Regions from separate parts of the Thioalkalivibrio sp. ALE10 genome, predicted to be linked through region 1. Evidence: predicted binding sites of a transcription regulator. Region 1 holds the regulator's gene; each other region holds the start of a gene.
What was found. Region 1 encodes sigma-54, which starts transcription at its own class of promoters, with help from an activator protein. Its sites were predicted from a motif close to TGGCANGNTNCNTGCTT; they were not measured.
Positions count from the first base shown of each region.

Region 1 (7,240 bases):
TCCACCATCACCGGGAATGACATCGTCATCCTGGATTTCTGGGCGCCGTGGTGCGGCCCGTGCCAGCAGTTCGCGCCGACCTTCGAGGAAGCCTCGAACAAGCACGACGACGTCGTCTTCGCCAAGGTCAACACCGACGAGGAGCAGGGCATCGCCGGGGCCTTCCAGATCCGGTCCATCCCGACCCTGATGATCTTCCGCGAGCAGGTCATCGTGTTCTCGCAGCCCGGCGTGCTGTCCGCGGCGCAGCTGGACGAGGTGCTGGGCAAGGTGCGCGAGCTGGACATGGAGGCCGTGCGCGCCGACATCGAAAAGCAGCAGCAGGAACAGGAGCAGCAGGCCGGCGGCAACGCCTGAGTCCGGCACCTGCCGCAATAACCTGACCTCCCGCGGCCCGTTCCCGGGCCGCTCCGTCCGCCACTCGAACCGACCCTGACAAGCCGACGAGGTCCCTCCCCCCGTGTTCAGCGTGATGACCCAGATGGGGGCCCTGATCGTTGCCGGGGTCGGCTGGCGGATCCTGCAGCCCGGCGGTCTGGATGCCGAAACCGCCCGCCGGGTCCTCACCACGCTCGTCTATTACCTGCTGCTGCCCGCGCTGGTGCTGCAGGTCCTGTGGACCGCACCGCTGGGTCTGGACTCGGTCCGCATCGCCCTGGTCGCCGGGGCGACGGTCCTGATCACCCTGGCCGTTACTGCCGGTGCGTGCCGAGCATGCACTGCCGACCGCGCCGCGGTGGGCGCGATGCTGCTGGCCGCTGCCTGGCCCAACGCGACCTATCTGGGCCTGCCGATCCTCGACAGTCTGTTCGGCGAGGCGGGGCGCGCGGTGGCCATCCAGTACGACCTGTTCGCCTGCCTGCCGCTGGTGCTGACCCTGGGCGTGGTTCTCGCGCGTCGCTACGGCGATGGTCGCATGCCGGCGGTGCATCCGTTGCGCGGCCTGTTGTCGGTGCCGTCGATCTGGGCCGCCCTCGCCGGTGTCACCCTGAACCTGGGCGGGGTGCCGCAGACGGTCTGGCTGGAGGAGTGGCTGGGACTGCTGGCGGATTCGGTGTCGCCGCTGATGCTGTTCGCGCTGGGCCTGGCACTGGTGTTCCACCGCTTTCACGGACACGACGCGCGACCGCTGGCGGTCGTCGTGGGGATCCAGCTGCTGCTGGCGCCGGCGGTGGCGCTGGGACTGGTGTGGCTGCTGGGGATGGAGGGGATCCCCGCGACCGGAACGGTGCTGGAGGCGGCCATGCCGGCGATGGTGCTGGGACTGGTGTTCTGTGACCGCTTCGGGCTGGATACGGGGCTGTACGCGGCCGCGGTGACCCTGACCACGGCCCTTTCGCTGGTTACCCTGCCGCTGTGGTTCGCCCTGGCCGGCGGTCTTCTGGGGGTATGAGCCTCAGGATTCCTCGCCGAAGCGGTCGGCGACCAGTTCGGTCAGGGCATCCAGCGCCGCCTCGGCATCCTCCGCGCCGTCGGTCCGGATGGTGATCTCCGAGCCCTGGGCGGCGGCCAGCATCATCACCCCCATGATGCTCTTGCCGTTCACTTCCTGATCGTTGCGGGCGACGGTGACATCGGCGGTGTATTGACTGGCGAGGCTGACGAACTTCGCGGCGGCCCGGGCATGCATGCCCAGCCGGTTAACGATGGGAACTGCGCGCTGCGGCATCGCTGGATTCCTGGTCGCAGAGAAGGATTCCGTCATGGCCCCCGGACAGCGCCTTGTTGACCAGTTCGCTCAGGGGCAGATGGCGGTAGTTGAGTACGCGGACGAGCATCGGCAGGTTGACGCCCGCGATCACGCGCGCGTTGTGTCCGCGCGCCACGCGGCTGGCCACGTTGGCCGGCGTGGAGCCGAACATGTCGGTCAGGACCAGCACACCGGCACCGCTGTCGAGGGTCTCCATGCGGGCGCGGGCCTGCGCCTGGATATCGTCCGGATCGTCGCTTTGCGACATCGCCATGGACTCGCAGTCCTCGGGCAGGTCTCCCAGCATGCTCTGCGCGGTCTGCAGGAGTGTATCGCCCAGGTTTTGATGCGTGATCAGGATCAGACCGACGCCCATGGAACTACTCCGTTTCAGGGGAGAGAGAATCGAGCTCGCGATGACGGGTGCTAACAGTAACATGTTCCCGTTCGCGCCACGCAGCTGCCAGCCGTTCCACAAGGTAGACCGAGCGGTGGCGCCCGCCGGTACAGCCGATGGAGACCGTGGCATAGCTGCGATGGTCCGCCACCAGCCGCGGGATCCAGGTGTCGAGGAAGCCGTGGATGGAGTCGAACATCGCCCCGACCTCGCCATGGCTGTCGAGGAAATGCGCTACCGCCGGATCCAGCCCGGTCAGTGGCGCCAGTTCGCGCTCGTAGTAGGGGTTGGGCAGACAGCGCACGTCGAACACGAAATCGGAATCCAGCGGCGAGCCGTGCTTGAAGCCGAAGGACTGGAACAGCAGCGACAGGCCGGCGGTCTCGCGGCTGCCGACCCGGGCCCGGAGCGTGCGCGCGAGGTCGTGCATCGACAGCCGGCTGGTGTCCACGGTCAGGTCGGCCTCCACCGCCACGTGCCCCAGCCAGGTCCGTTCCATGCCGATCGCTTCCACCAGCGGGATGCCGTCGCGTGCCAGCGGATGGCGTCTGCGGGTCAGGTGGTAGCGACGCAGCAGGACCTCGTCGGAGGCATTGAGGAACAGCACCTCGACCTCCAGGCCCGATCCACGCAGCTCGCCCAGCAGCTGGCCGAATCCGCTGAGGGCGTCGAGGCCCGAACGGACGTCCACGCCCACGGCCAGATGGCGGTCACCGCCGGTGTCGTAATGACCGCTGCGGACCTTCTCCACCAGTTCCGGCAGCATCGGCAGCGGCAGGTTGTCGACACAGAAGTAGCCGGCGTCCTCCAGGGTATGCAGGGCGACGGTCTTGCCGGAACCCGACAGACCACTGACCAGCAGCAGACGCATGTGGGTCAGCCCTCGGGATCGGGGTTGGGAACCGTGGTGCTGGGCCCGCCGATGTGGAAGATGGATTCCTCCTGCTGATCCTCGCCCATCTGGCGCCGCTGGCGGGCGCGCAGATCGTCCCCGGCGATGTAGCCCTGCATGTGCAGCAGGTGATTGCGGACCGCGGCCTCGATCATGACCGCGATGTTGCGCCCCGGCGCCACCGGCAGGCTGATCAGCGGGATGCGCAGGCCGAGGATCTCGCTCTCGCCGCGGCGCCCGTTCAGGCGGTCGTCCGGCACCGGCGAGGGCTCGTTGTGATCGCGCAGATCGATGATCAGGCGCAGATACTTGCCGCCCTTGATCGCCGAGTCGCCGTACATCGCGCGGATGTTGAGCACGCCCAGGCCGCGCACCTCGAGCAGGTCCTGGAGCAGGGCGGGGCAGTGTCCGCGCACGATATCCGGGGCAATGCGCGCGAACTCGGGGGCATCATCGGCGATCAGCCGGTGGCCACGCGAGATCAGCTCGAGTGCGACCTCGCTCTTGCCGACGCTGGAAGCCCCCGAGATCAGCACGCCGATCCCGAGGATCTCCATGAACACCCCGTGGCGCACCTCGAAATGGGCGAGGCGCTGCTGCAGGAAATAGCGCAGCAGCGCGATGACTTCGTGCGATGAGGTGCGCGTGCACAGGATCACCGGCAGCGGGTCGTCACCTGTGTGCGGCATGCGCGGGAACGGGCAGGTGTCCTCGGCGAAGATCACCATGGTGGTGCCCGTGCGGGCCATTTCCAGCACCAGGTGGTCACGCTGCTCGTCGGACAGGCCGGCGATGTAGCGGGCCTCGTAGTCGCCGATGACCTGGATGCGGTTGGGGCGGATCAGGTTCAGGTGGCCGGCCAGCGGCAGGTCGCCATCGCCGAATCCCAGGAGTTCGCGGTCGCCCGCGGCTTCCTCTCCGTGGACGTAGCGCAGATCCAGACGGCTCCCCATCGCCCGCGTGAGCGCGGCGATGGTGATGTTGCTCGCGGTGCCGTCGGCTGCCGCTTCCGCCCGGTCGGCCATGGTCAGGTGTCTCCCAGCGCCCGGCTGAGGGCCTGCTGGACCCCCGCGCTGTCCGCGGCGCGCCGGATGCCGGCGAGGGTGTCCGGCTGCGACAGCCCGCGCGCGAGCTGGGCCAGCAGGTCCAGGTGTTCGCTGGTGGCCTCTTCCGGCACCAGCAGGGCGATCAGGATGTCCACCGGTTCGTGGTCCATGGCTTCGAAATCCACGCCCTGATCCAGACGCAGGACCGCGATGCGGGGCGTATCCAGCTCGGCGAGACGGCCGTGCGGGATCGCCACGCCATGGCCGAGCCCGGTGGAGCCCAGTTTTTCGCGGGCCGACATGGCTTCGAACGCGGCACTGGCCGCCAGTCCGTCCGCGGCCCCGTCCACCAGCAGATCGGCGAGGGTTTCCAGCGCTCGTTTCTTGCTGGAGCAGTCGGTTTCCAGTCCGATGCGCTCCGGGGTGATGAGCTCGGCCGGATTCATCGGCTTACTGGGGCTGTTCGCGGTTGCGCTGGGCGCCCTCGGCGCGATGATGATCCTTGACCTTCTCCTTGTGCTTGATCAGCTGGCGGTCGACCTTGTCGATCAGGCCGTCGATGGCGGCGTACATGTCATCGTGGCTGGCCTCGGCGTGGATGTGGTTGCCGCTGACCTGCAGATTCGCTTCCGCCTTGTTGTGCAGCTTCTGCGTCTTCTCGTGGTTCAGCACCACGTGCACGTCGATCACCTTGTCGAAGTGGCGTTCCAGCTTCTGGAATTTCTCGTTGACGTAGTCGCGCAGGGCGTCGGTGATGTCGACGTGGTGTCCGGTGAGATTGATCTGCATGGGTCAGGCTCCTTTCGGTTTGCTTCCGGTCGGCATGGCGGCCATCTGGCGGCGTTCGCTGGAGGATGGCAGGTTCATGCCCTCCCGGTATTTGGCCACGGTACGCCGGGCCACGTTGATGCCCCGATCCGCGAGGATCTGGGCGAGGCGGGAATCGCTGAGCGGTTTGCCCGGCGTTTCCTCTTCGATGAGTTCGCGGATCATGGCACGAATCGCGGTCGCGGAGCATTCCCCGCCGTCGCTGGTGCCCACGTGACTGGAGAAGAAATACTTGAATTCGAACACCCCGCGGGGGGTGTGCATGTATTTCTGCGTGGTCACCCGCGAGATCGTGGACTCGTGCATCTCCAGGGCTTCGGCGATGTCGCGCAGGATCAGCGGCTGCATCGCCACCTCGCCGTGTTCCAGGAACCCCTGCTGGCGTTCGACGATCGCGCGCGCCACGCGCAGCAGGGTGTCGTTGCGGCTGTGCAGGCTCTTGATGAACCATCGCGCCTCCTGCAGCTGATCGCGCATGAAGGCGCTGTCGCGGGCATCGGAGACCTGGCGGACCATGCCGGCGTAGAGGTCGTTGATGCGAATGCGCGGGGCGATCTCGGGATTCAGGTCGACCTGCCAGCCCCGGTCGGTATGACGCACGTAGACATCCGGGACCACGTATTCCGGCGGTGTCTCGCTGATCTGGGCGCCGGGGCGCGGGTTCAGCGTGCGGATCAGGTCCAGCGCCGCGGCCAGTTCGTCGCCATCGCGTACGCCGCTCTGGCGCTGCAGGGCCTTGTAGTCACGCCGGGCAAGGGCGTCCATGCCGTGTTCCAGGACCGCGCGCGCCGCCTCGCGCGAGGGCGCGTCCGGCGCCAGCTCACCCAGCTGGACCTCCAGGCACTCGCGCAGATCCAGCGAACCGACCCCCAGCGGGTCGCAGTGCTGCAACCAGTGGCGTACGGCCTCGACCTCGTCGGTGTCGACGGGGGGTTCTTCACTCCGGCTGATGGTCTCGGCCAGGGTCTCGACGTCGCCCTCGAGGTAGCCGTCGCCGTTGATGGTGTCGATCAGGGCGGCGCCGATGCGCTGGTCGCGCGGGGTCAGGTGCGACAGATGCAGCTGCCACAGCAGGTGATCCTGCAGCCCGCCGCCGTCGTCGTCCGAGGTGTTCTCCAGCGGGTCGCGGTCGTCCGGACCGCGCGGGCTGGCGCTGGCGTCGTAGATGTCTTCCCAGCGGCTGTCGGTCACCAGCTCGTCGGGGATGACGTCCTCCGAGCCGCCGGCATCCACCGTTTCGCCGGTGCCGGCGGCGTCGCTGCCGCTCTCGCCGTCGTCGGTGTTCGCGTCGCTGGCAGTGTCCGCGGTGTCCCCCGCGTCGGCACCGAGTTCGTCATCCTCGGCCTGTTCCAGCATGGGATTGCTTTCCAGCGCCTGCTGGATCTCGGCCTGGAGCTCCAGCGTCGACAGCTGCAGCAGCCGGATGGCCTGCTGCAGCTGCGGCGTCATGGTCAGCGTCTGACCGAGCTGCAGATTCAGCCCGGGCTTCAGCATGAGTTGGGAAAGGCGTTGGTCACCATAAGTGAATAGTAATCCCTTGCTGCGGGCTTGTGCACCGTCCGGGTGCGGCGGTCGGTGTCACAGGCGGAAGTTTTCGCCGAGGTAGACCTCGCGCACGCGGGCGTCGGCCAGCAGTTCGTCCGGCGTGCCCGCGCTCAGCAGGCGCCCCTCGCTGAGGATGTACGCGCGATGGCAGATACCCAGGGTCTCGCGTACGTTGTGATCCGAGATTAGTACGCCGATGCCGCGTTCGGCCAGGTGGCGGATGACTGCCTGGATCTCGCCGACCGAGATCGGATCGACCCCGGCAAACGGTTCGTCCAGACAGATGAACTGCGGATCGCCGGCCAGCGCGCGGGCGATCTCGGCGCGCCGCCGCTCGCCTCCGGACAGCGCGATCCCGGGGCTGTGGCGCACGGTCTCCAGCTGGAATTCCTCGATCAGGGCGTCGCCGATGCGGCGGCGCTCGTGGCGGTCGAGTTCCGGGCGCAGTTCCAGCACTGCCTGCAGGTTGTCCTCGACCGACAGGCGGCGAAAGATCGAGGCCTCCTGGGGCAGATAGCCCAGCCCGGCGCGGGCGCGTTCGTGGATGGGCGCCCGGGTGATGTCGCGCCCGCCCAGGGTGATGCGCCCGGTATTGGGCCGGATCAGTCCGACCAGGCTGTAGAAGCAGGTGGTCTTGCCGGCTCCGTTGGGTCCCAGCAGGCCGACCACTTCGCCGGGCACCAGGTCGACATCCATCGCGTCCAGCACGGTACGCTGGCCATAGCGCTTGCTCAGCTCGCGGGCGACGAGATGGCCGTCGGCCCCGGGGCTCATGGATCGTCCTCGCGTGGCTGCAGGCGGATGTGCACGCGCTCGTCGTCGGTGTCGCCGCGTTCGGCGCG
Region 1 covers NZ_KB906450.1:429,661-436,900, forward strand. Annotated here, with positions in the region: gene trxA (thioredoxin) at 1-357, shown strand, start outside; gene F788_RS0102105 (AEC family transporter) at 461-1,393, shown strand; gene F788_RS0102110 (HPr family phosphocarrier protein) at 1,397-1,669, opposite strand; gene F788_RS0102115 (PTS sugar transporter subunit IIA) at 1,641-2,066, opposite strand; gene rapZ (RNase adapter RapZ) at 2,071-2,958, opposite strand; gene hprK (HPr(Ser) kinase/phosphatase) at 2,964-4,004, opposite strand; gene F788_RS0102130 (PTS sugar transporter subunit IIA) at 4,007-4,471, opposite strand; gene hpf (ribosome hibernation-promoting factor, HPF/YfiA family) at 4,476-4,814, opposite strand; gene F788_RS0102140 (RNA polymerase factor sigma-54) at 4,818-6,347, opposite strand; gene lptB (LPS export ABC transporter ATP-binding protein) at 6,432-7,172, opposite strand; gene lptA (lipopolysaccharide transport periplasmic protein LptA) at 7,169-7,240, opposite strand, start outside.

Region 2 (7,240 bases), on a different contig from region 1:
GGCGCGGCGGTACTGGCCACTCTGGCGCTCGCCTTCGCCCTGGGCGTGGCGCAAGGACCGCTGCCGACCGTCGAATTCGGCATCCTCGCCTCGCTGTTGCTGACCGGCGTGCTGGTCTTTCTGGGCACGCGTCTCCCGCTGGTGGTGACCGCCGCGATCGCGGCCGGCTTCGCCGCACTGCACGGCTTCGCCCACGGTGCCGAAATGGCGGCCGACCTGTCCGCACTGAGATTCGCCGCCGGCTTCCTGCTGGCCAGCGCCCTGCTGCTGACCGCCGGTGCACTGGCCGCCTCCCGGATACGCGATACGGGTCTCGAGCGTCCGGTGGGACAGGCGGCCGGTGGGGCCATGGTTGCCGCCAGCGTCTATCTGTTGCTGGTGGTCTAGCGGCGTGGACATGACCCCCGTGGAACTGGCTGGCGCTACAGAGACCGTCCCGGAGACCCGGGACGGATGGCTCGGGCGCCTGGAGCTGGGCTTCGCCTCGCGTGGCGGACGGACCCGGCTGGCCCGCCGCCGTCACGAGGGCCCTCTGCTGGTGCAGCGAAGCTTCTTCCCCGAAGGCGATGTCTGCCACTGCTACGTGATCCACCCCCCCGGGGGCGTCGCCGGCGGCGATCGCCTGCAGCTGGAAGCGGAGCTGGACGCCGGCAGCCGGGCGCTGCTCACGACCCCTGCCGCGGCCAAGTTCTACCGGACGCAGGCAGCCAGCGCCCGCCAGGAACAAAGCTTCACGGTGGGGCCCGAGGCGAGCCTGGAGTTCCTGCCGACGGAAACCATCCTGCACGGTCGCTCCCGCGTGATGCTGCACAACCACTTCCGCCTGGGACCCGGCGCCCGCCTGTGCACCTGGGATGTCCTGTGCCTGGGACGCCCGGCGCATGGCGACCACTACGAGGGCGGAGTGTGCACCCAGGATCTGTGGATCGAGCGCGACGGCCGACCGCTGGTACATGACCGCCTTGATCTGGCCCACGGCGATCCGCTGCTGAGCCGCCCCTGGGGCCTCGACGGCTTCCCCGTGGTGGGCCAGCTGGTGGCCACCCCGGCCCCCGAGGGACTCGAACCGGCACTGCGCGAGCATCTCGGAACGCCCGACGCCCTGCGCCTGGGCATCTCGCGAATTGGGGATGTCCTGTTCCTGCGTTGTCTGGGCCATGGCGCGGAGACCGTGCGCGCGCTGCTGCAGCGGGCCTGGGCCTTCCTGCGCGAGCCGGTCATCGGGCGCCCCCCGTGCACCCCCCGTATCTGGAACACCTGACCACCGGAAGATCCATGGAACTGACCCCACGCGAGAAAGACAAGCTGCTGCTGTTCACGGCCGCTCTGCTGGCGGAACGCCGCCAGGCGCGCGGGCTGAAGCTCAACTACCCGGAGGCCATGGCGCTGATTTCGGCGGCCATCCTCGAGGGGGCCCGCGACGGCCGTTCGGTCGCGGAGCTGATGAGCCTGGGCGGCGAGGTGCTGACCCGTGACGACGTACTCGAAGGCGTCCCGGAGATGATCCCGGAGGTACAGGTCGAGGCGACCTTCCCGGACGGGGTCAAGCTGGTCACCGTTCACGAACCCATCCGTTAAGAGGAAGTGCCCGATGATCCCCGGTGAGCTCCTGCCCGCGGACGGCGACATCACCCTGAACGCCGGCCGTGAGACCGTCACCCTGGAGGTGGCCAACAGCGGCGACCGGCCCGTCCAGGTCGGTTCTCACTATCACTTCTTCGAGACCAACAACGCCCTGCGCTTCGACCGCGAGCGCGCGCGAGGCTTCCGCCTGGACATACCGGCGGGAACGGCCGTGCGTTTTGAACCGGGGCAGACCCGCAGCGTGCAGCTGGTAGCCTACGCCGGGGAGCGCCGGGTGTTCGGATTCCAGGGCCGCATCGGTGGCCCGCTGGACGGAGATGCGCAATGAGCCAGACCATTCCCCGCCGCGCCTATGCCGAGATGTTCGGCCCCACCACCGGCGATCGCCTGCGCCTCGGCGACACCGCGCTGCTGATCCAGGTGGAGCGCGACTGGACCGTCTACGGCGACGAGGTCAAGTTCGGCGGCGGCAAGGTGATCCGCGACGGCATGGGCCAGAGCCAGCGGCACGACGAAGCCGTGGTGGACACCGTGATCACCAACGCGGTCATCCTCGACTACTGGGGCGTGGTCAAGGCCGATGTCGGCCTGAAGCAGGGCCGGATCCACGCGGTGGGCAAGGCCGGCAACCCGGATACCCAGCCGGGTGTCGACATCGTGATCGGCCCGGGAACCGAGGTCATCGCCGGCGAGGGGCGAATCCTGACCGCCGGCGGCATCGATGCCCATATCCACTTCATCTGTCCGCAGCAGATCGAGGAGGCCCTGACCTCCGGCATCACGACCATGGTGGGTGGCGGGACCGGACCCGCCACCGGCACCAACGCCACCACCTGCACCCCCGGACCCTGGCACATCCAGCAGATGCTGAAGGCCGCCGAGGCCTTCCCGATGAACCTGGGCTTTCTGGGCAAGGGGAACGCCAGCGAACCCGGCGCCCTGCACGCGCAGGTCGAGGCGGGGGCACTGGGCCTGAAGCTGCACGAGGACTGGGGCACCACCCCGGCCACCATCGACTGCGCGCTGTCGGTCGCCGATGCCCATGATGTCCAGGTCTGCATCCACACCGACACCCTGAACGAATCCGGCTTTGTCGAGGACACCCTGGCGGCGTTCAAGGGGCGCACCATTCACACCTATCACACCGAGGGCGCCGGCGGCGGCCATGCCCCGGACATCATCAGGGCCTGCGGCGAGGCCCACGTCCTGCCGTCCAGCACCAATCCCACGCGGCCGTTCACGGTGAACACCATCGACGAACACCTGGACATGCTGATGGTCTGCCACCATCTGGACCCGCAGATCGCGGAGGACGTCGCGTTCGCCGAGAGCCGGATCCGGCGCGAGACCATCGCCGCGGAGGACATCCTGCACGACCTCGGTGCGTTCTCCGTGATCGCCTCGGACTCGCAGGCGATGGGACGCGTGGGTGAGGTGATCCTGCGGACCTGGCAGACCGCCCACAAGATGAAGACCCAGCGCGGCTCCCTGACTCGCGATCCGTCCGAGCACGACAATTTCCGCGCACAGCGCTATGTCGCCAAATACACCATCAATCCCGCGCTGGCGCATGGCATGGCCCACGAAGTGGGCTCCGTCGAACCCGGCAAGCTGGCCGACCTGGTCCTGTGGGATCCGGCCTTTTTCGGCGTCAAGCCGGCGCTCATCATCAAGGGCGGGATGATCGCCTCGGCCCCGATGGGCGACCCCAACGCCTCCATCCCCACGCCACAGCCGGTGCATTACCGGCCGATGTTCGGCAGCTACGGCCCGGCCATGACCGGCACGTCCGTCAGCTTCGTCTCGCAGGCGGCCCTGGCGGCCGGGATCGGCGAACAGCTGGGCCTGCAGCGAAAACTGGTCGCGGTCAGCGGCTGCCGCGAGATCGGCAAGCAGGACATGCGGCTGAACGACTGGCTGCCGAAGATGGAAGTGGACCCGGAGACCTACGAGGTGCGTGCCGACGGCGAGCTTCTGACCTGCGAACCCGCCACCGAGCTGCCGCTGAGCCAGCGTTACTTCCTGTTCTGAGGTCCCCATGATTCGCCTGATCGAACGCGCCGAGAGCGCCCCGACCACCGTGACCGGAACCCTGCATCTGCCGGTCGAGACACGGATGAAGAGCCGCTTCCGGGCCACCCTCGACACCGGCGACGAGGTCGGCGTATTCCTCGAGCGGGGCGGCATGCTGCGCGACGGGTCCGCCCTGCGCGCGGACAGCGGCGAGTGGGTCACGGTGCGTGCCGCGCCGGAACCCGTCAGCACCGTGTACTGCGAGGACCCGCTGCTGCTAGCACGCGCGACCTACCACCTCGGCAACCGCCACATTGCCCTGCAGATCGACCCGGGCCGGCTGCGTTACCTGCACGACCACGTGCTGGACGACATGCTGCGCGGCATCGGACTCGATCCAATCTTCGAGCACGCCCCGTTCGAGCCGGAGGCCGGCGCCTACGGGCACGGACACGCCCACGGCGGTCACGGCCATGGCCATTCGCACTGATCCGGGGCTGACTGACCCGGAACTGACTGACCCGGGCCTGGCACGGCGACGTCTCTGGCAACTGGTGAGCCCCACGCTGCCGGTCGGGACCTACAGCTATTCCGGCGGCATGGAATGGGCCATCGAAGCGGGCTGGCTCGCGGACGAGGCCGCGGTGGCCGACTGGATGCAGGGCCAGATCCGCCACAGCCTGAGCCGGATCGACATCCCCCTGCTCGCACGCCTGCACCGGGCCTGGCTGGAGGACGACGACGAGGCCGTCGAACGGTTCAGTGCGTGGCTGGGCGCCAGTCGCGAGACCCGCGAACTGCGCGCCGAAGACCGTCACCTCGGGCAGGCGCTGGCGCGTCTGCTGTCCGAGCTCGATCTGAACGAGGCCGACCGGTGGCAGGGTCATCCCGACGCCACCTGGGCCACGCTGTTCGCGCTGGCGCTGGCGCGCTGGTCCATCCCGGTCGAGGAAGGAGCCGAGGCGATTCTCTGGTCCTGGTGCGAGAACCAGGTCGCGGCCGCGATCAAGCTGGTCCCGCTGGGGCAGACCGCCGGTCAGCGCCTGCTCCACCGCCTGGCCTCGACCATCGGCGGGGCTGCACGGGAGGGGCTTGCGCGGGACGACGCGGCGATTGGCGGCACGGCCCCCGGTGTCGCCATCGCCAGCGCCCTGCACGAAACCCAGTATTCACGCCTGTTCCGCAGTTAGCGAAATTCCCGGGAGGCACCCATGTCACTGAATCCCCGAGTCCTGCGCGTCGGCATCGGCGGGCCGGTCGGCTCCGGCAAGACCGCCCTGCTCCAGGCCCTGTGTCAGCGCATGCGCGAGATGTACAGCATCGCCGTGGTCACCAACGACATCTACACCCGCGAGGATGCCGAGTTCCTGACCCGCCACGATGCGCTGGAGGCCGAACGCATCGTCGGGGTGGAGACCGGCGGGTGCCCGCACACGGCGATCCGCGAGGATGCCTCGATGAACCTGTCGGCCCTGGCCGACCTCGGCATCCGTTTTCCCGGCCTCGAGGTCGTATTCGTCGAGAGCGGCGGCGACAACCTGTCCGCGACGTTCAGCCCGGAGCTGTCCGATCTGACGATCTACGTGATCGACGTCTGCGCGGGCGACAAGATCCCGCGCAAAGGGGGGCCCGGCGTGACCCGTTCCGACCTGCTGGTGATCAACAAGATCGATCTCGCCGAGGGGGTCGGTGCCTCGCTGGAGGTCATGGACCGCGACAGTCGGCGCATGCGCGGCGAGCGCCCGTTTGTCTTCACGAACATGCGCACGGGCGAGGGCCTGGATGAAGTCGTCCGGTTCATCATCGAGCATGGAATGCTCCCCGCCAGGGAATCGGCCTGAGCAGCGACCGCCCGGCGGACGATGCACACCCGTGCGGCAACCTCCGCCCCATCACGAGACAGATGCACCATGTGCATGCAGTCCGCCCTCCCCTCCCGACCGGAGATGACTGCGGACACCGGGCGCAAGACCCCGTTTTCCGTTCATGGCACACAGCTTGCTGCCCCGGGAATGTCCGGCGCCGGTATTACGGAGTGCCGGGTTGTTCCCTGGAAACGATCCCTAGCGGAGAACGGAGACAGTCGATGCATCCAAACACGAGCCACCCCCCGCAAATTTCGCTCGCGCGCCGGGCCACCCGCACCGCCACCGGTGTCGCACTGGCCCTGGGCCTGGCAACCGGCGGAGGCATAACCGCACAGGCCGACGAAGATCCGATCAAGGTGGGCATCCTCCACTCGCTGTCGGGCACGATGGCCATCAGCGAGACGTCCCTCCGGGACGTGGCCCTGATGACCATCGAGGACATTAACGAAAACGGCGGCCTGCTGGGCCGCGAACTCGAACCGGTGGTGATGGACCCCGGCTCCGACTGGCCCACCTACGCCGAACACGCCCGTGAGATGATCGAGCGCGAGAACGTGGACGTCATCTTCGGCTCGTGGACATCAGTGTCCCGTGAAGCGGTCCTGCCGGTCCTCGAGGAACTCAACGGGCTGATGTTCTATCCGGTCCAGTACGAGGGCGAGGAGTCCTCGCGCAACATCTTTTACACCGGCGCCGCGCCGAACCAGCAGACCCTGCCCGGCGTGGAATATCTGATGAGCGACGAGGGCGGCGGCGCCGAGCGCTTCTTCCTGGTCGGCACTGACTACGTCTTCCCGCGGACCACCAACCGCATCGTGCGTGCCTATCTGAATGCCCACGGGATTTCGGACGACGCCATCGAGGAGGTCTACTTCCCGTTCGAACATGCCGATTTCCAGACGCTGGTCAGCGACATCGACAGCTTCTCCCAGGATGGCCCCACCGCGGTGATCAACACCATCAACGGCGATTCCAACGTGGCGTTCTACCAGGAGCTGGCCAACCAGGGCATTGATCCCATCGACGTTCCGGTACTGGCGACCTCGGTGGGCGAGGAAGAACTCCGCGGCATGGACACCGACCCCCTCGCGGGCCACCTCGCCGCCTGGAACTACTTCATGTCCATCGAGACCCCGGAGAACGAACGCTTCACCGAGCGGTGGATGGAATACGTGGAACAGGAAGGCCTGTCCGGCGGTTCCGACCGGGTGACCAATGATCCGATGGAAGCCACGCACATCGGCATGCGCATGTGGGCCCAGGCGGTCCTGCAGGCAGGCACGACGGACGTCGACGCCGTTCGCCAGGCGGTGTACGGGCAGTGCGTCGACGCGCCGTCCGGGTTCGAGGTGTGCATGGACGACGAGAACCACCATCTGCACAAGCCCGTGATCATTGGCGAGATCCAGCCGGATGGTCAGTTCTTCCCGGTCTGGGAAACCGATGACGTGGTCCGCGCCGAGCCGTGGAGCGATTACGTCGAAGGTAACGAAGACCGTGTAGCGAACTGGCGCTACCCCTGGGTCTGCGGCGACTGCGAAGAACCCACCTACGACCTGCGCTTCTGAGTCCGGGTACGTCCGGCCGGCACCACACCGGTGCCGGCCTTCCCGATTGCCCCCCGCGCATCCGTGGCGGGGCACCCTGAGGAGAGAGAATCATGCGACTCACCGCACGTGTCGCCATCGGCCTGCTGTGCGCAATGCTCCTGACGCCCCTGCTGTCACCGGGCGCATCGGCGGCCATGGGAGAGGCCCGGGAACAGGCCGAACAGC
Region 2 covers NZ_KB906453.1:223,209-230,448, reverse strand. Annotated here, with positions in the region: gene F788_RS0109210 (HupE/UreJ family protein) at 1-387, shown strand, start outside; gene F788_RS0109205 (urease accessory protein UreD) at 398-1,261, shown strand; gene ureA (urease subunit gamma) at 1,276-1,578, shown strand; gene F788_RS0109195 (urease subunit beta) at 1,592-1,912, shown strand; gene ureC (urease subunit alpha) at 1,909-3,615, shown strand; gene ureE (urease accessory protein UreE) at 3,623-4,087, shown strand; gene F788_RS0109180 (urease accessory protein UreF) at 4,071-4,787, shown strand; gene ureG (urease accessory protein UreG) at 4,809-5,438, shown strand; gene urtA (urea ABC transporter substrate-binding protein) at 5,684-7,033, shown strand; gene urtB (urea ABC transporter permease subunit UrtB) at 7,126-7,240, shown strand, end outside.
Region 2: urtA (urea ABC transporter substrate-binding protein) is a predicted target of sigma-54. The motif match lies at 5,585-5,601, and genes of this name have one in related genera.

Region 3 (7,240 bases), on a different contig from region 1:
GGGCTACGTGCCCCAGGGCCGGGAGATCTTCCCGCGCCTGACGGTGGAGGAAAACCTGCAGGTCGCCCTCGCCAGCAAACGCTCCCGCGACATCCCGGAACGGGTGTATGAACTCTTCCCGGTGCTCAAGGACATGGCACGCCGCCGCGGTGGCGACCTGTCGGGCGGGCAGCAACAGCAGCTGGCGATCGGCCGTGCCCTGGTGCTGAACCCCTCCATCCTGCTGCTGGACGAACCGATCGAGGGCATCCAGCCGAACATCGTGCGCGAGATCAGCGACGTCATCCGGCTGCTCAACACCGAGATGGGCCTGACGATCCTCCTGGTCGAACAGAAGCTGCCGTTTGCCAGGGCCACCGCCGACCGCTTCGACATCATCAACAACGGCCAGATCGTGGCCGGCGGCGAGATGGGCGAACTGAGCGATGACCTGGTCCGGGAGCACCTGACCGTCTGACGCGTTCCGTTCGTTCGTCTTCAGGTGTGGCGTCCGGGCTTCAGACGGTCCAGGCGCAGACGCTGGCGGTGGTCGAACAGGCGGCTGGATGCGAACCACACCGCGCCGATGGCGCCGAAGCCGGTGCCGGCGGCGATCAGGAACATGATCAGGATCTGGTACTTGACCGCCTCCACCGGCGGGGCGCCGGCGAGGATCTGTCCGGTCATCATGCCCGGCAGGCTGACGATGCCCGCGGCGGCCATCGCGTTGATGGTGGGCATCAGTCCGGAACGCGCCGCCTCGCGGCGCATGGTGGTGACGGCCTCGCTCCACGACGCCCCCAGCGCCAGCCGGCCCTCGATGGTGCGCCGCTCGCGCCAGACGTTCTGCGTGAGCCGGTCCAGGCCCAGGGCGATGCCGGTCATGGTGTTGCCCAGCAGCATCCCCAGCAGCGGGATCGCGTACTGCGGCTCCCACCACGGGCTGGGGCCGACCATGGTGGTCAGTGCCAGCACCGTAATCGCGAACGAGGACACGAACATGGTGGCCGCGCCGATCCCGTAGCCCCAGATCCCGGCAAAACGTCGCTGCTGGCGGGCCATCACCTCGTAGCCGGCCACCGCCAGCATCACCACCGCCATCAGCGCGACCCAGCCCAGGTGGGCATGATCGAACAGGGTCTGCAGCACCAGGCCCACCAGCAACAGCTGGATTACGGTGCGCACGGCGGCGATCAGCAGGGTGCGGCCCACGCCCATGCGGGCCCACATCGTCACGCCCGCGAGCAGCACCACCAGTACCGCCGCCAGCGCGAGGTCGAACGGGCTGAGCCGGATCAGGTCCATGATGCGCCCTCCGGCCGGCCGTCACTCAGGTTCAGGATGCGCCCACCCAGACGGTCGCGCTGCTGCGTGTCATGGGTGACCCACAGGGCCGCCGCTTCGCGTTCGGCCATCCAGGCCCGCACCAGCCGCTCGAAGCGGCGGGTGTTCTCCAGGTCGAGGTTGGCGGTGGGTTCGTCCAGCAGCAGTACGCGCGGCCCGGTCAGCAGGGCCCGCAGCAGCCCCAGACGCTGTTTCTCGCCACTGGACAACCGCTCCACCTCCCAGTCCAGGGCGCCGTGTTCCAGCCCCAGATGCTCCAGAAAGGCCTCGGCGTCATCACGCGCCCAGTCCGCGGGCAGATGCTCGTCCACGCGATCGCCCCACCAGGCGGTCTCCGCCGGGACGTAGGCCACCTGCCGGCGCCACTCCGGGGGCGTCAGCGCGTCACGCGCCGCGCCGTCCAGCCACACCTCGCCGGTGTTCGGATCCAGGTCGGCAATCGCCCGCAGAAGCAGCGACTTCCCCGCGCCGGAGGCGCCGGTGATCTGCACCAGCTCGCCGGGCTGCACGCGCAGGTCCACGGGGCCGAGGCGGTCGGTTCGCAATTGACGGAGTTCCAGCAGGGGCTGCATGACATTACTCGTGGGGACGGGCGCATGATGGTAACCGTCGGGAACCGCACGGGCCATCGCAAAAAAAGAGGGCGCCGCGAGGGCGCCCTGAAGGCCAACTTCCGGGTCCTGGGAGAGACCGTGCTGTCGGCGTCGGAGGAGACAAGTTGCGGGGCCGGCCTTCCGGCCCCGTCCAGCCTGCGTACAGGCTATGGGTTTCGCGTTACTTGTTCGTGAACTCGGGGTAGGCCTCGAGGCCGCACTCGGTCACGTCGGCACCGATCTCTTCTTCCTCTTCACCCAGGCGGATGCCCATGGCCATCTTGAGGACGAACCACACCAGCAGGCTGGCGAGGAAGACGAAGACGAAGATCGCCGCCAGACCCGCGATCTGCGCCACGAAGGTCGCATCCGGGTTGGACAGCAGCACCGCGAGGACACCCCAGATGCCGGCCGTGCCGTGGGCCGAGATCGCACCCACCGGGTCATCGATCTTGACCTTGTCCAGGGCGACGATGGAGAACACCACGATCACGCCACCCACGGCGCCGATGAAGGTCGCCAGCAGCGGGCTGGGCATCAGCGGTTCGGCGGTGATGGACACCAGGCCGGCGACCGCGCCGTTCAGGGCCATGGTCAGATCGGCCTTGCCGAACATCAGACGGGTCGTGATCAGCGCGGCAATCACGCCCCCGGCCGCGGCCAGGTTGGTGTTGGTGAACACGGCCGCCACGGCATTCGCGGATTCAACGTCGGACACCTTGAGCTCGGAACCGCCGTTGAAGCCGAACCAGCCCAGCCAGAGGATCAGCACGCCCAGCGTCGCCAGCGGCATGCTGGAGCCCGGGATCGCGTTGATCTGGCCGTCCTTGCCGTACTTGCCCTTGCGCGCCCCCAGCAGCAGGACGCCCGCCAGCGCGGCCACGGCACCGGTGAAGTGGACGATGCCCGAACCGGCGTAGTCGAGATAGCCGATCTGGTCCAGCATGCCGCCCCCCCAGCTCCAGAAGCCCTGGATCGGGTAGATCACGCCGGTGAGGACCACGGCGAAGGCGAGGAAGGCCCACAGCTTCATGCGTTCGGCAACCGCCCCGGAAACAATCGACATCGCGGTGGCCACGAACACCACCTGGAAGAAGAAGTCCGCGCGGTCGGAGTAGTAGATGTCGCCACCGCTGCCCAGCACCTCAGACACGGCGTTGTCACCGGTGATAAAGAAGCCCAGGCCCGGGATCAACGAGGTGAGCCCGTCGCTGTACATGATGTTGTAGCCGATCAGCATGTACATGACCGAGGCGATGGAATAAAGGGAGATGTTCTTGGTGAGGATTTCGGCCACGCTCTTGGTCCGCACCATGCCGGCCTCGAGCATGGTAAAGCCCGCGGCCATCCACATGACCAGCGCGCCGGCCATCAGGAAGTAAAAGGTATCAAGGGCGTAGGCCACCTCGACGACTTGCTGTTCGATATCCATTTTCGGATTACCTCATCTAATAATGACCGAGATGGGCGCTCAGAGCGCTTCGGTTCCGGTTTCACCCGTGCGGATTCGCAGGACCTGCTCGACCGGCGAGACAAAGATCTTTCCGTCCCCGATCTTGCCGGTGCTCGCGGCCTTCGAAACGGCTTCGATCACCTGGTCGACCAGGCTGTCATCCACCGCAACCTCCAGCTTGACCTTGGGCAGAAAGTCCACGACGTATTCAGCACCGCGGTACAGTTCGGTGTGGCCACGCTGACGACCGAAACCCTTGACTTCGGTCATGGTGATGCCCTGCACACCGATCTCGGACATCGCCTCGCGCACATCATCAAGCTTGAACGGCTTGATCACGGCAGTAATCATCTTCATGTCAGACTCCTCTCCGGCGAGCCGCTGCCCGGGGGCAACGACCCGCAACGATGTTTTGCTTCCGGTTCAACGATCAGAAGGATTTCGACCAGCCCACCCAGGCGCGCATGTCCTCGTCATCGACATCGGCGTAGGCCAGGTTCAGGCTGAATTCGCCGAATTCGCCGGCATCACGGGCGAGACTGGCGGAGTAGTGGGTGTAGTCGTCGGCATCGCTGTCGTCGAAGGTCTGGCGACCAACCATGAAGCCGGCGCTGTAGACCTCGGCGAACGGGACATCCAGGCCGCCGTAGAAATAGACGTCGTCGCTTTCCAGAAGCGACTCGGACGCGCTGTCGGTCACCACCCACTGAACACCGCCGTAAAAGCCGATCATGTCCATGTCATAACTGACTGACCCGACCAGTTCGCCGAAATCGTAAGAGACGGAAGACGAGGACGACGTCCCATCATCTTCGTCAACAGTAGTTACAGACGCATCCGGATAGGCGTAGTAGACATAACCCACGTCATAGCCGAACCCGTTATCAAATGAATCTGCAAAACCAAGATAAAGATCCAGCTCGTAAGTGGTGTCGTCCGTTACAGTCACACGTTCGTCATCGTCGTACGCACTGCCGAAATCGACATTAGATGCCCAAGTGCCCATGTAGAAGCCTGAGGCATGCTCCCAGTCAAAACCACCCTGGATTGCGGCACCCCCGTCGGTTTCGGAGAAACCGCGCAGTTCATAATCGGAAACAATTGAAATGTTGGCCGAGAATTCAGCGGCCGCGCTGGAAGTAAAGACGACACCCCCGGTAGACCCGACGGCCAGGATCGCGGTGGCGACGGCGGAATAGGCGAATTTCTTCATTGATTGACTCCCTCTGCGTGTTTTCTGGATGTCGCTGCTTGTCGACACCCGTTCCTTGCAGGGGGCGTGCCAGAAACGTGAAACGGGGCAAAATCCGGTTTTATGCAACCCTGTTGCGGGCAAACCACGGGTGATTGCCACGAACGGGTGCAATCACAAAGTGCAGACGCACCAAAAGAGGGCAATACGAGCCGGGGACGCCACCGGAAAGGGCGCCGCGCGGGAAGGAGCAGTGCGGGAAATCTGTGCGGGAAACAGGAGCAGGAAGCGCGGAAGCGTCCTGGCGGTCGGTCGGGGCCTGCTCGGTCTCAGTCGGTGGCGAGCGAGCCGCGTTCGATGGTGATGCCCACCTCGCGCACCCCGGCCACCGCGCCCGGTTTGCCCAGGGTAATGCGCAGCCACGGCGAACCGAACTGCGCCATCAGGGTCTCGGCGATCTCCTCGGCGAGGGATTCGAGCAGGATGTGGGGTTCACGGGTCACGATGGCCCGCACCGCGTTGGCCACGGCCTCGTAGTCAACCGTGTCTTCGATCTCACCGGAGTGGGCGGCCACGCGAGTGTCCGCCGCCAGCTCGATGTCGAAGCGCAGCGGGCGCTGCATGCGCTGTTCCCAGTCGTAGACGCCGACCACGGCGGGGATTTCGAGATCGCGCAGATAGATACGGTCCATGCGGGACACCGGGGACACAGGGTTGCGAAGGGGCTTATCGTACTGCCTGCCCCCGCCCGCGTACACCGGGGCGTGCGATCGTGGCGCAACGCGCTACCATGCCCGGACAGTCCGACCGAACAGCGTCGCCAGGAGAGCCGCCGCATGTCCACCACTTCGTTTCAGCCACTGCCGTGGACCCGGACCCCCGAGGGGGCCCTGCGCCGGGTCGGCGTGGAAATCGAGATGGCGGGCGTCTCGCTGGAGACGATGGCCCGCGCCATCATCGACGAATTCGGCGGGCAAATCGAGGCCGAGCATGCCTTCGTGCTGCATGTCCGCGACAGCGACGCGGGGGATTTCCAGCTGGAGCTGGATGCCCGCGTACTCAAGGACCGCGGCTATCGCGAGCACCTGGCCCGCCTGGGGGTCGACCTGGAAGACCGTGACCAGGAAGCACTGGAGGCCTGGCTGGCCGATGCCGCCGGGCGCCTGGTCCCGCACGAGATCGTCGCGCCACCCCTGGAACCTGCGCAGCTGCCCCGACTGGACCGGGTGCGTGCCGCACTGCAACAGGAAGGCGCGCTGGGGACCGAGCGCTCGCTGCTGTACGCGTTCGGGCTGCAGCTGAACATCGAGATCCACAGCCGCGAGCCCGAATGGCTGCTGGCCGTACTGCGGGCCTTCGTGCTCATGTACGAGATCCTCGCGCAGGCGGGGGCCATCGACCTGTCGCGCCGCCTGTCGCCCTATATCCGGCCGTTCCCGGGCGCCTTCGTGCGCTACATTCTCGATCCCGATTTCACCCCGGACCGCGCATCGCTGATCGACACCTGGCTGGCACACAACCCCACGCGCAACCGTCCGCTGGACCTGCTCCCGGTGCTGGCGGAGCTGGACCCCGAACGCGTTGCGGCGGCGCCGGTGGAACACGAACTGATCAAGCCGCGTCCCGCCCTGCATTACCGGTTGCCGGACTGCCGCATCGACGACCCGGACTGGAGCCTGGCGCACCCGCTGAACGGCTGGGTGGAAGTGGAACAGCTGGCCGCTCATCCCGAACGTCTGGAACGGCTCGCGCGGGAGTATCTGGAGCGCCCGGGCCAGGCAGTTGGCCGCTGGACCGATGAATGGATGCAGCGACTGCGTGCCTGGTTCTGAGCGCCCGCAGCGTCCGGTGATCGCCGTCACCGGCCCGGACCGTGGCGGCACGCCCGCGTGGCTGTTCACCGCCCTGGCGGTGTGGCGGGCCGGCGGCCGTCCCCTGCGCATCCGCCCCGGGCACCCCCGCCGCAACCGCCGCATCGACGCGCTGATCGTCGGCGGCGGGGCCGACGTCGACCCCGGGCTTTATGGCGAAACCCTGCCAGGGGGCCCTGACACCACTGCCATCCGCCGGGCGGAGCAACGCCTGTCGCAGCGCCTGATCGGCTACGCCTTCTATCCCGCGCTGTGGGTGCTGCGCCGGCTGTTCCAGTCGAAGAGGTCATCGCTGGACCCGGAGCGCGACCGGCTGGAGAAATCCCTGATTCACCACGCGCTGGACGAGCACCTGCCGATCCTCGGCATCTGCCGCGGGATGCAGCTGATCAACGTGGTGCGCGGCGGCAGTCTGCATCGCGACCTGGCCGCGTTCCACGCGGAGACCCCCAACGCCCGCAGCCTCTTGCCGGTCAAACAGGTACGACTGGATCCGCACTCGCGGCTGTCCGCCATCCTTGGCGATGCACCGCTGCGCGTGAACGCCCTGCACGATCAGGCCGTCGACCGCCTTGGCCACGACCTGAAGGTTGTCGGACGCGAACCCTCGCGCGTGGTCCAGGCCATCGAGGCCGGCGGCCGTGATTTCTGCATCGGCGTGCAGTGGCACCCCGAATACCTGCCGCAGAAGGCCCGCCACCAGCGCCTGTTCCGCGCGCTGGTGGCCGCGGCCCGCGAACGGATCGCTCAGACCGGGGACGGATAGGCGACGCGCAGGCCACCCAGGCCGCAATAGCCGTCCGGAACC
Region 3 covers NZ_KB906453.1:212,094-219,333, reverse strand. Annotated here, with positions in the region: gene urtE (urea ABC transporter ATP-binding subunit UrtE) at 1-457, shown strand, start outside; gene fetB (iron export ABC transporter permease subunit FetB) at 478-1,284, opposite strand; gene F788_RS0109140 (ATP-binding cassette domain-containing protein) at 1,275-1,895, opposite strand; gene F788_RS0109135 (ammonium transporter) at 2,098-3,348, opposite strand; gene glnK (P-II family nitrogen regulator) at 3,388-3,726, opposite strand; gene F788_RS0109125 (TorF family putative porin) at 3,800-4,582, opposite strand; gene folB (dihydroneopterin aldolase) at 4,891-5,253, opposite strand; gene F788_RS0109115 (amidoligase family protein) at 5,398-6,393, shown strand; gene F788_RS0109110 (gamma-glutamyl-gamma-aminobutyrate hydrolase family protein) at 6,410-7,198, shown strand; gene msrA (peptide-methionine (S)-S-oxide reductase MsrA) at 7,180-7,240, opposite strand, start outside.
Region 3: F788_RS0109125 (TorF family putative porin) is a predicted target of sigma-54. The motif match lies at 4,638-4,654, and genes of this name have one in related genera.

Region 4 (7,240 bases), on a different contig from region 1:
CTCGTTGTCGATCGGGTAGTTCCCCTGAGCGATCGCCTCGCGGATCTCGGCCACCTTCGCCTCGTTGAACGGCGCGGCCTCGCTGGCTTCGCCGCTGCCGTTCATGGCCTGGGCGGCACCGGTCAGGGTGACGGCGTCGCCGCTGGCGGCATCGCCATTGCCGGCGCGATCCACCCCGTTACCGCCGGTGCGGGCGTCGTCGTCACGGCCGCGGACCCCGCCGTTCTGGCTGTCGGGGCGCAGGCCATTGATGTTGGGGCCTTTGATATCCATGACTTTGTCCTGTCGTTTGACTGGTCTGGCTCGTGTATCGGCCGGAATGCCCGAAACTGTAGGGTCGGTTGCGGGATTTCCGTCACATTTTACTACAGGGCGACGCGAACCGTGCCCGATGGCTGGACCTCGCCCTCGATCTCGCGTCCGGAGGAGGTGTTGCGCACGCGGATCCAGTCGCCGGCCGTGGCGTCTTCCAGGGCTTCGCCCTGCATGCGGATAGTGACGCTGCCGCTGCTGGCGAGGATGGTAACGCGCTGGCCGCGCTGGATCACCTGACGTTCATTAACGTGCTGCTGGCCGATGACCTGGCCCTGGCGAATCGCGCGGCGGGTCTGCAGACCGACCACCTCGGATGCGTCCTCGAAATAATGGCTGGCCTGGCGCGACGTCTCGATGCGCTCCATGCGCAGATCGCCCGGCCCCAGGGTCTGCTGGCGCGACAGATTGCGGCGGGCCACCACCACCTCGGCGTGGCGTTCCACGGTGGCCGGAACGTACACCGACCAGGTCACCGGCCCGGGACAGCGGATGTTGACCGCGGTATTGCCCCTCGGGCGGCCGCCGGGCGGCAGCGAGGCCTCCAGGGGTTCTTCGCAGCGCTTGAGGCGCAGGCGGTCGTCGACATGACCGAGTTGCACCTCCACATCGTCGCCGTTGTGGTCCCCCAGCTGCTGGTGCAGGAACCGTTCCGCGCTGTCACGAATGTTCTGCACCGGCTCGATCTCCGCTTGCGCGGTCGGGGCGAGGAGCGCGAGCATCAGAAGAAGCGCACCCCCGCTGCGGCCCGGGCTGCGGTACGGGAGCAAAGCCTGTAACTTGAAAAGGTGCATGTCCGGTCACCGTTGACCCTGTGTCTTCGTGACGGAATACATGCAGCTTCTGTGCCATGGCATCCGGCGCCTGTCCTGCGCGTCCGATGCGTGGTTCAAGCTCCCGCCGGCGCGGCCGTTAGCAGGGAGAACAACCCAGGGGGCGAGAACCGTGAGTCAGTTTATTGACGACGTGAACCAGCGCACGCAGATGGTCGGGCAGAACCGGATGGAGCTTCTGCTGTTCTATCTGGGCGGCACGCAGACCTTCGGGATCAACGTGTTCAAGGTGCGCGAGGTGGTTCCGCTGCCGCAGTTGCGCCAGATTCCCGGGTCCGCCGGGGTGGTGCGGGGGGTCACCACCCTGCGCGACAAGACCGTGCCGATCATCGATCTGGCGCGGGCGATGGGCATGCAGTCGACGCGGGCCGGGGCGGACGGCCAGCAGAAGGTCGTGGTGACGGAGTTCAATCGCTCGGTGCAGGGCTTCATGGTGTCGGCGGTGGATCGCATCGTGAACGTCAACTGGGACCAGGTGAAGTCGCCCCCGCGCGGCACCGGGCGCGAGTCGTTTCTGGTGGCGGTCACTGAACTCGACAACAAGCTGGTGGAGATCATCGACGTGGAGCGCGTGCTGTCGCTGGTCAATCCGTTGCCCACCGAGGTGTCGGAAAGCGTGCGTTCCGCGGTGGCCGAGCAGACACCCGAGCGTCGGGAAATCGTCATCGCCGACGACTCGGTGGTGGCTCGCCGCCAGATCGAAAGCGCCATCCAGGGGCTCGAGTGGCCCTACGTGCTGTGCAAGGACGGGCGTGAAGCCCTGGATTACCTGGAGGCGAAAGCCGCCGAGGGTCCGATCCACGACACGGTCGAGCTGGTGATCTCGGATATCGAAATGCCGCGCATGGATGGTTACACCCTGACGGCAAAGATCCGCGAGAACGACCGGCTGCGGCCGCTGCGGGTGCTGCTGCATTCCTCGCTCAGCGGCGAATTCAATACCGACATGGTGCGTCGGGCCGGTGCGGATGCGTTCCTCTCCAAGTTCAACCCGGACGAACTGGCCAGTGCGGTCCTGGAACAGATCAACAAGACCGCCTGAGATGTCGGTGGTTGCCGGGGGCGAACGAGTGCCGGCCCGGCCGGGGCGGGTGGCCGGCGCTTGCCGCCCCTTTGCAGGCTGCGGACTCCCGCAAGGCCGCCTCGAAGCCCTATACTGTGGCGGCATGGAATCATCGAACCGAACAACCAGCGGACGGCGGACGGGCCCGGCACGCGTCAAGGCGGAGATGTGTGCGTGATCGATTCCCGTGACTACGAAGAATTCGCGCGCTTTCTCTCCGAGTGCTGTGGCCTGGTGCTGGGGGACAGCCGCCAGTACCTGGTGTCCAGCCGGCTGTCCCGCCTGCTGGATGAATTTGGCTACAAGGACGTGCCGGAACTGCTGCACGCGCTGCGCAAGGCGCCCAGCCCGAAGCTGCGCACGCGCGTCATCGATGCGATGACCACCAACGAAACCTCCTGGTTTCGCGACGGTTTTCCGTTCGAGATCCTGCGCCACGTGATCCTCCCGGAGCTGGCGTCCACTCGGTCGTCGATCAAGGTCTGGTCGGCCGGGTGTTCCAGTGGACAGGAGCCCTACAGTATCTCGATGGTGGTCTCGGAATGGGAGGCCTCGCGCCCGCGCCGGGTGGTGCCCGTCAGCATTCTCGGCACGGACCTGTCCGAGGGCGTGCTGGAAGACGCCCGCAAGGGAGTCTATGACGGTCTGAGCATCGTGCGCGGGCTGAGCGAGTCGCGGCGGTCCCGGTTCTTCCAGACCGTGCCCGAGGGGCACAAGATCATCCCCGAGGTGCAGCGCCGCTGCCGGTTCCAGAAACTCAATCTGGTCGACAGCTACGCGGCGCTGGGCAAGTTCGACATCGTGTTCTGCCGTAACGTCCTGATCTATTTCTCCGCCGAGACCAAGCGTCAGGTCCTTGACGGTATTGCGAAGCAGCTCAACCCCGGTGGCTATCTGTTTCTTGGCGCTTCCGAGACGGTCGGGCCCTACAGCAAGGCGTACGAAACCGTGCGCACCGAGTACGGCTCGGTCCTGCGGCTGAAGGGCTGAACCCCTCCACGCCGGGCCTGCAACGGGCCCGGCGCTCGTTCCCTGCGCGGTGATTCGCCGCGTGGCCGGCCGCGTGCCGGTGTCCCTCCCTATCCTTTTTCCCCTTTTGCCGGCAGCCAATGGCACGGCGATTGCATCGTCGTGGTCAGGCAACGGATGCCCGCCATGCGCGGGCCGGACGGAACGGGATGAGCATATCGCTGGACAAGGCGCTCGGGATTCTGCCGGAGTCGGTGAACCTGCGTTCGCAGCGCATGGAGGTTCTGAGCTCGAACATCGCCAATGCCGACACCCCCGGCTACAAGGCGCGCGACCTGGATTTTCGCAGCCAGCTGGAGGCGGCTTCGGGTGGTGGTGGCCAGCTTCAGCTCAGCCAGACCCGCGCGGGTCATCAGGATCCGGGGACGGCTGCCGCGGGCACCGGGGCCGAGCTCAAGTACCGCATCCCTTCGCAGCCGTCTCTGGACGGCAATACCGTGGATCCGCAGATGGAGCGGGCGGCGTTCGCCGAGAACTCGGTCAAGTACCAGAGCAGCCTCGAATTTCTCAATCGCCGGGTTTCCGGCATTCGCGATGCCTTCCGGGGCAATCGCTGAACCTGACGGGAGGCCACTGCCGTGAGTGATCTGTTCAATCTGTTCAATACCTCGGCTTCGGCGCTGACGGCACAGTCGGCGCGGCTGAATACGGTGTCTTCGAACCTGGCGAACGCCAACACGGCGGCCGGCAGCGCCGAGGAGGCCTATCGCGGGAAACACGTGCTGTTCCAGGCAGCGATGGACCAGGCCAGCCGCGACGGTACCGCGACGCCGGTGCGGGTGGCCGGGATCGAGGAGTCGGATGCCGAGCCGCAGATGCATTACGAGCCCCATCACCCGAAGGCAAACGACGATGGCTACATCTTTCGCCCGGCGGTCAGCGTGGTCGAGGAGATGGCCAACATGATGTCGGCCTCGCGCAATTACGAAGCCAACGTTGAAGTCATGGACACCACCCGCCAGTTGATGATGCGCACGCTGCAGATGGGCGGACAAGGCTAGGAGACCGGAAATGAACGGACTGACACCCGACATGCTGGAAGGGGCGGGGATTCGCACTGACCGCCAGGCCCAGCGAGACCGTCAGGAGAAGGAAGGCGGGCCGGATCAGCTGGGACAGGAGGACTTCCTCAAGCTGATGACGACCCAGCTGCAGAACCAGGACCCGTTCGAGCCGATGGAAAACGGGGACTTCATCGCGCAGATGGCGCAGTTCTCCAGCGTCACCGGGATCCAGCAGCTGAACGAGTCGTTCGAGGGCTTCGCCCAGTCGATGGGTCAGAACCAGGCGGTGCAGGGCGCCAACCTGGTCGGCAAGGATGTGCTGGTGCCGGTGGAGTTCGGCCAGCTGGGCCCCGAGGGCGGCATGAGCGGAGCGTTCGAACTGGGGGCCTCGGCCGAGTCGGTGGAGGTCGAGATCATGAACGGGGCCGGCGAGCGCGTGCGGCGCATGAATCTCGGCGCGATGGGCGCCGGGCTGCAGGACTTCCAGTGGGATGGCCTGACCGACAACGGCCAGCGCGCGCCGGCCGGGGTCTACGAGGTCCGGGCGACCGCGCGCAGCGGGGAGCGCACCGAATCGCTGGAGACCTTTCTTAACCAGCGCGTGGACAGCGTCTCCATGGGCGGGGAGAAAAACGGCCTGGCACTGAATGTGCAAGGTGTGGGCGAGATCGATTTTTCGGACGTACGCCGGATTTCCGGCTGACGCCCGACACAAAAAACAACCGGAGGAACGGAACATGCCCTTCAACATCGGATTGAGCGGACTGAACTCGGCCCAGGCCGACCTGGACGTGACCGGCAACAACATCTCCAACTCGGGGACCACCGGGTTCAAGCAATCACGTGCCGAATTCGGGGATGTCTATGCGCAGTCCTTCGGCGGGACCGCGCAGACCGCCACCGGTGCCGGGTCGCGCCTGCTGGCGGTGACCCAGCAGTTCACCCAGGGGCAGACCGAGTTCACCGAGAACGGCCTGGATCTGGCGATCGACGGGGAGGGGTTCTTCCAGCTCAATGACGGCGGCAACACGCTCTACTCGCGCGCCGGCGAGTTTCAGGTGGATCGCGAGGGCTTCCTGGTGAACAGCCAGGGCCAGAACCTGCAGGGATACATCGCCGAAGACGGTGATACCGATCCCGCCGATCTGGGTGGAACCCCGGACAACCTGCGGCTGCAGACCGGCGAGGGTTCGCCACAGGTGACTTCCCGGATCGATGCCCGGCTGAACCTGCAGTCCGATGCGCCGGTAATCGACGATGGCTTCGATACCGATGACGGCGTGGCCGTCCCCGAAAGCTACAACTTTTCCACTTCGCTGACGGTGTACAACGGCCAAGGCGAGGCCCAGGACGCGGAGGTCTATTTCACCAAGACCGATGACAACGAGTGGGAGGTCAACGTCGCGGTCAACGGTGAAGTGGTCGAAGATGGGGATTTCCCCGCGCAGCTGCTTTTCGGTAGTAATGGTGAGCTGGTGGATGAAGATGGCGACCCTCCGGATGAGGAGGACGTAACCTTCTCTTTCTCTCCCGGCGGTAACTTCGAGGACGATGATGAGGTCTCTATCGTTTTCGATGGGACGACCCAGTACGGGTCCGACTTCGGTGTCAGCGATCTCAATCAGAACGGGTTTGCCCCGGGCACGCTGACCGACATCGATATCGACAACGAGGGCGTGGTGTTCGCCCGCTACAGCAACGGGCAGTCGGACGTGCTGGGCCAGGTGACGCTGGCCAACTTCGACAACCCGCAGGGCCTTGAGCAGCTGGGCAACAACAACTGGGCGGAGACCTTCGCCTCAGGCGGACCCACGGTGAACGCGCCGGGTGCGGGCGGTACCGGGCAGATCCAGGCCGGGGCCCTGGAGGCCTCCAACGTGGATATCGCTCAGGAGCTGGTGAACCTGATCACGGCCCAGCGCAACTTCCAGGCCAATTCCCAGACCATCTCCACGGCCGACACCGTGACCCAGACCATCATCAATATCCGCTAGGGCGGTAACCGGAGGATCCTGCGGGAGGCCGAACCATGGACCGTTTTCTCTACATCGCGATGTCGGGGGCCCGGGAGGTCGAGCACGCCCAGGCCGTCAACAATCACAACCTGGCGAACGCCAATACCGACGGCTTCCGGCAGGCACTTGCCACCGCGGACACCGTCCCGGTGCGCGGCCCGGTCTACGACACGCGCGATTACGTACAGGTGGGGAACGAGGCGGCCGACTTCTCTCACGGGACGCTGCGCAGTACGGGGCGTGATCTGGACGTGGCCATCCAGGGCGAGGGCTTCATCGCCGTGCAGGGGCCGGACGGGCAGGAAGGCTACACCCGCGCCGGCAACCTGCAGGTGGACGGCTTCGGTCTGCTGCGCACCGCGGACGGGATGCAGGTGATGGGTGACGGCGGGCCGATCGCGATTCCGCCGGCGGAGAAGGTGGAGATCGGCACCGACGGGACCATCAGCGTCCGGCCCCAGGGCGCCCCGGCGGATGCCCTCGCGGCGGTGGAGCGCATCCGTCTGGTCAATCCGGATGTCGAGGATCTCGAACGGGGCGAGGACGGACTGTTCCGCCTGCCGGACGGTGAAGAGGCCGCGGCAGACGCGGACGTGACGCTGGTATCCGGCACGCTCGAGAGCAGCAACGTGAACACCGTCGAGGCGCTGACGCGAATGATCGAGCTGTCGCGAACCTTCGAGACCCAGATCAAGATGATGGACACCGCCAACACGCTGGAACAGAGCAGCAACCGGCTGCTCGGCATGGGCTGACCGGGATGATCCCGACGCGGCCCCGACTGACAGGAGAAACGCCATGAACCAGGCACTGTGGATCGCCAAGACCGGACTCGACGCGCAGGACACGCGCATGTCGACCGTGGCCAACAACCTGGCCAACTCGAGCACCACCGGCTTCAAGAAGGACCGGGCGGTATTCGAGGACCTGATCTACCAGACCGTGCGCCAGCCGGGCGCTCAGGCCACCCAGGACCAGCAGCTG
Region 4 covers NZ_KB906458.1:10,577-17,816, forward strand. Annotated here, with positions in the region: gene flgM (flagellar biosynthesis anti-sigma factor FlgM) at 1-273, opposite strand, end outside; gene flgA (flagellar basal body P-ring formation chaperone FlgA) at 366-1,034, opposite strand; gene F788_RS0112225 (chemotaxis protein) at 1,258-2,187, shown strand; gene F788_RS0112230 (protein-glutamate O-methyltransferase CheR) at 2,383-3,198, shown strand; gene flgB (flagellar basal body rod protein FlgB) at 3,387-3,794, shown strand; gene flgC (flagellar basal body rod protein FlgC) at 3,816-4,238, shown strand; gene F788_RS0112245 (flagellar hook assembly protein FlgD) at 4,249-4,944, shown strand; gene flgE (flagellar hook protein FlgE) at 4,979-6,235, shown strand; gene flgF (flagellar basal-body rod protein FlgF) at 6,271-7,011, shown strand; gene flgG (flagellar basal-body rod protein FlgG) at 7,055-7,240, shown strand, end outside.
Region 4: flgB (flagellar basal body rod protein FlgB) is a predicted target of sigma-54. The motif match lies at 3,319-3,335, and genes of this name have one in related genera.